Regions from separate parts of the Dysosmobacter acutus genome, predicted to be linked through region 1. Evidence: riboswitches for the same ligand, from Rfam matches in the RefSeq annotation. Region 1 holds a riboswitch; the other holds the start of a gene.

Region 1 (2,460 bases):
GCCCATCAAGGAGGCCTGCAAGAGGGGGCTGGATGAAAACCATACCCACTATCCCCCCAATGTGGGCAGCCTTTCGCTGCGCACCCGTATCGCGGAGTTTGAACAAGCCCACAGCGGCCTCGTCTACAGCCCGGAGGAAGTGATCCTCACCATCGGCGCCACGGAGGCCATCTACACGGCCATGACCGGTGTGCTCAATCCCGGGGACGAGGTGGTCATCCCCACCCCCGCCTTTTCCCTCTATGAATCCATCGCGGCGCTGGCCGGCGCCAGGCCGGTGCTGCTGGACACCAGTGCAGACCGGTTTCAGATCACGGAGGAGAAGCTCCGCTCCGTACTGACGGAGCGGACGAAGCTGCTGGTGCTCAACTCCCCCAACAACCCCACCGGCTCCGTCTACAGCGCGGAGACGCTTGGGGTGATCCGGCGGGCCGCCATGGAGGGGAACTTCTTTGTGCTCTCGGACGACGTGTATACCGGGCTTTCCTATGGGCCCTGCCCCCGCCTTGCCGCCTGTAGGGAGCTGAAGGACCGGCTGCTGGTGGTGCAGAGCTTTTCCAAGCCCTATTCCATGACCGGCTGGCGGGTGGGCTATCTGATGGGCGACGCTCCGGTGATGGAGAAGCTGAAGCTGCTCCATGCCGCCGACGTGGTCAGCGTCACGGCCTTCATCCAGGACGGCTGCGCCGCCGCGCTGCGCTGCGACGTGTCGGACATGGTGGAGACCTACCGGGCCCGCCGGGACTATATGTACGACCGCCTGCGGGGCATGGGATTGGACGTGGTGGAGCCCATGGGCGCGTTTTACATGTTCCCCAGCGTGAAAAAGTTTGGACTTGACACCGAGGAGTTCTGCCAGCGGATGGTCCGGGAGGGGAAGGTGGCCGGCGTGCCGGGCACCTGCTTCGGCGCGGAGGGGTTTGTCCGGTTCTCCTTCTGCTATTCCACGGAGGAGATCGCCCTCGGAATGGACCGGCTGGAGGCTTTTTTGGGAACACTTTGAGGAAAACTATGATAAGTTGACAGGAACATAGTGGAATTTGCCGAAAAATACGTGAATTGTGCACATTCACCCGCTCTTGCATTTTCACGGCGGATACGGTATTATGTCACTCATAATATAGAAAGATAGAGGCGCGTTGCGCGATGAGTAACCCGGCTGCCAAGGCAGTGCAGGCCGTTGGCCGGGGGAAAGGCGCGGGATGCCGAAGGCAGTACCCGGGTGCAGCGGGGCTGTACTGGCCCGGTAAACGAACAGCAGCCGGGCTGTCGCGTGATGCGGAGAGCTATCTTTACAAGTGGTTGTATTGGCCTGCGGCGCTTGTCGCGGCGGCAAGCCATACGAGTTCATGTAAAGAACAACCTTTTCGCAAAGGTTGTTCTTTTTTTGAGAAATAAAAAACGGGAGGGCATTGACATGTCAAAGGAAATTTTCAGAGGGATCGCAACCGCGCTCATCACCCCGTTTAACGACAAAGGTGTGGATTATGAGAGCTATGGCCGGCTCATTGACTGGCAGATTGAAAGCGGCATCGACGCGCTGGTCTCCTGCGGCACCACCGGCGAGAGCCCCACGCTGTCGGTGGAGGAGCACAAGGAGGTCATCCGCTTTGCGGTGGAGCGCGTGGCGGGCCGGGTGCCCCTTGTGGCGGGAACGGGCAGCAACTGCACGGAGAGCGCCATTGAGCTGACGGAGTTCGCCTCCGAGGTGGGCGCCGACGGCGCCCTTGTGGTGACGCCCTACTACAATAAGGCCACACAGAACGGCCTGGTGGCCCACTTCACCGCCATTGCCGACAAGAGCAAAATCCCCCTGATCCTCTACAATGTACCCTCCCGTACCGGATGCGGCATTCTGCCTCAGACCTATCTGAAGCTGGCCCGGCACGAACGCATCCAGGCCATCAAGGAGGCCAATGGTGACATCTCCAGGATTGTGGAGACCGCCGCCCTGATTCAGGGCAAGTTAGACCTGTATTCCGGAAACGACGACCAGATCGTGCCCATACTGTCCGTGGGCGGCATCGGCTGCATCAGCGTGCTGTCCAATGTGCTGCCCCGGGAGACCACGGAGATCTGCAGGCGCTATTTCGCCGGGGATGCGGCCGGAGCCGCCGCGCTGCAGTTTCAGTATCTGGAACTGATCCACGCGCTGTTCTGCGAGGTGAACCCCATCCCCGTCAAGACCGCCCTGGCCGCGATGGGCATGTGCGGCGGGGAGCTCCGCCTGCCCATGACGCCCATGGAGGAGCCAAACCGCCAGCGCCTGCTGAAGGCTATGAGAGAGCAGGGGCTGCGGGTATGAGGATCATTGCAAACGGTGCCTGCGGGCACATGGGCCGGGAGATCGTCCGGCTGGCAGAGGAGGGTTACCGGGGAGGTGAACTTGCCGCCGCGGTGGATGCCTATGGAAAAGGGGAGGGCGTGCTCGCCGACCTGCACGACGCGCCTGAGGCGGAT
Region 2 (2,460 bases), 970 kb from region 1:
ATCGAGGTGATGCCTCAGGCCACCTTAGGCGGCGTATCCCTGATCCTCTACGGTATGATCTCCGCCGTGGGCGTGCGGAACGTGGTGGAAAACCAGGTGGACTTCACCAAGAGCCGCAACGTCATTATCGCCGCTTTGATCCTGGTGCTGGCCGTGGGCATCAAATACGGCACCGGCGGCGACGAGGCCATCGTATTCGCCCTGGGCTCCGTCACCATCAAGCTCTCTGGCATCGCCACCGCCGCCCTGGTGGGGATTGTGCTCAACGCGGCGCTGCCCGGCAACGACTATCAGTTCGGTAAAACCGCCAACTCCGACGCCTCCGCTGACCTGGGCAGGTATTGATTCCTTGTGAATATCACACAAAGGAGCGCCAAAATTTGGCGCTCCTTTGTCGCCTGTGCAAGAAAAACCGCATTTCCCCCTGCAAGGCGGTTGACAAGCCCTTTTCTTCCCGTATAATAAGACACAATTGAAGACCTTTGATAGAGGCGCGGCATCCATGAGTACGTTCCATGCAAACGACAGGCATCGGGAACGGAAAGGGGCTGCCGCCGAGGTTTCCCCCAAAGCTGCCTGGCGGGGGGATTCCGGGCCGTGGGAGAATATTCTGCGGACTGTCATCGTACCGGCAACGGGCGGTGGAGTGCTATCATGATCACATACGACTATAGGCACCATTGCGCCCACCTGTATGAAGTCATGATAGAAATCATGGCTTCAAATTTTTTACAGGAGGGTTTTTTCATGCACAGCACAAACCGAAGAAGAATCGTATCCCGCATCATTCTGGCCGCAGCCCTGGTGCTGCTGGTCACTGTCTCCGCCATGGCGGCGGACGCCTCTCAAAAGATGGTGGACTGCCCCGACTGCCAGGGCTACGGCATCTGCATGAGCTGTTACGGCACCGATTCCGCCTGCGAAAGCTGCGGCGGGGCCAACGTCTGCGCCACCTGCGGCGGCGCGGGCGAGGTGGCCGCGTCCAGCCGCTACTATGAGTCCGCCTGGGCCCTGGTTCCCCCGGTCATCGCAATCGGACTGGCGCTGATCACCAAGGAGGTCTACTCCTCATTGTTCATCGGCATCCTTGTGGGCGGCATGCTCTACTCCAACTTCAACTTTGAGGGCACCGTGCTTCATGTGTTTGAGGACGGCATCGTCTCCGTGCTCTCCGACGGCTACAACGTGGGCATCCTGATCTTCCTTGTGGTTCTGGGCGCCATGGTCTGCCTGATGAACAAGGCCGGAGGCAGCGCCGCCTTCGGGCGCTGGGCGGCCAAGAACATCAAAAGCCGCGTGGGCGCCCAGCTGGCCACCGTCGTTCTGGGCTGCCTCATTTTCATCGATGACTATTTTAACTGTCTGACCGTGGGCTCCGTGATGCGCCCGGTCACCGACAAGCACAACGTCTCCCGGGCAAAGCTGGCCTATCTCATCGACTCCACTGCCGCGCCCATCTGCATCATCGCGCCCATTTCCTCCTGGGCCGCCGCCGTTTCCGGCTTTGTGGACGACGGCTCCGGCCTAGCCCTCTTTATCCGGGCCATTCCCTTTAACTTCTATGCCATTTTGACCATCGTGACCATGGTCTGCCTGGTGGGCTTCAAGATGGATTACGGCCCCATGGCCGCCAATGAGTCCAACGCGCTGGAGGGCGACCTCTTCTCCGGCGCCAACCCCTATGCCGGCATGGACGACGATGCGCCTGCAAGCAAGGGCCGGGTCATCGACCTGGTGCTGCCCATTCTGGTGCTGGTGGTCTGCTGCATCGTGGGCATGATCTACTCCGGCGGCTTTTTCTCCGGCGCAAGCTTTGTGGACGCCTTCTCCGGCTCCGATGCGTCGGTGGGCCTCATGCTTGGCTCCTTCTTTGGTCTGGTCTTCACCATGGTGTTCTACCTGATCCGCCGCTCCATGAGCTTCAAGGAAATCATGGCAAGCATTCCCGAGGGATTCAAGGCCATGGTGCCCGCCATCATGATCCTGACCTTCGCCTGGAGCCTGAAGGCCATGACCGATTCCTTGGGCGCCCGTGAATTCGTGGCCGCTGTGGTCAAGGCCTCTGCGGAGAACTTCATGATGTTCCTGCCCGCCATCGTGTTCGTCATCGGCTGCCTGCTGGCCTTTGCCACCGGCACCTCCTGGGGTACCTTCGGCATCCTGATCCCCATCGTGCTCTTCGTGTTCCCCTTGGACGGCGGCAATCCCCTGTCCATTGTGTGCGTATCCGCCTGCATGGCCGGCGCCGTCTGCGGCGACCACTGCTCCCCCATCTCCGACACCACCATCATGGCCTCCGCCGGCGCCCAGTGCGACCACGTGAGCCACGTGTCCACTCAGCTGCCCTATGCCGTCACCGTGGCGGCGGTCAGCTTTGTCAGCTACCTCATCGCCGGCTTTATCCCCAACGCACTTGTGGTGCTGCCCATCTCCGTGGTGCTGATGGTTCTGACGCTGATG

Evidence for each region. Region 1 has a riboswitch for lysine ahead of dapA (4-hydroxy-tetrahydrodipicolinate synthase). Riboswitches for the same ligand answer to the same signal wherever they lie in the genome.
Region 2: linked by a shared signal. The riboswitch ahead of KQI82_RS06610 (Na+/H+ antiporter NhaC family protein) and the one ahead of dapA (4-hydroxy-tetrahydrodipicolinate synthase) in region 1 are both predicted to bind lysine.

What each region holds. Positions count from the first base shown of each region.
Region 1 covers NZ_JAHLQN010000001.1:382,148-384,607, reverse strand. Annotated here, with positions in the region: gene KQI82_RS01765 (pyridoxal phosphate-dependent aminotransferase) at 1-1,003, shown strand, start outside; lysine riboswitch at 1,122-1,297, shown strand; gene dapA (4-hydroxy-tetrahydrodipicolinate synthase) at 1,418-2,305, shown strand; gene dapB (4-hydroxy-tetrahydrodipicolinate reductase) at 2,302-2,460, shown strand, end outside.
Region 2 covers NZ_JAHLQN010000001.1:1,353,776-1,356,235, reverse strand. Annotated here, with positions in the region: gene KQI82_RS06615 (uracil-xanthine permease family protein) at 1-345, shown strand, start outside; lysine riboswitch at 479-660, shown strand; gene KQI82_RS06610 (Na+/H+ antiporter NhaC family protein) at 748-2,460, shown strand, end outside.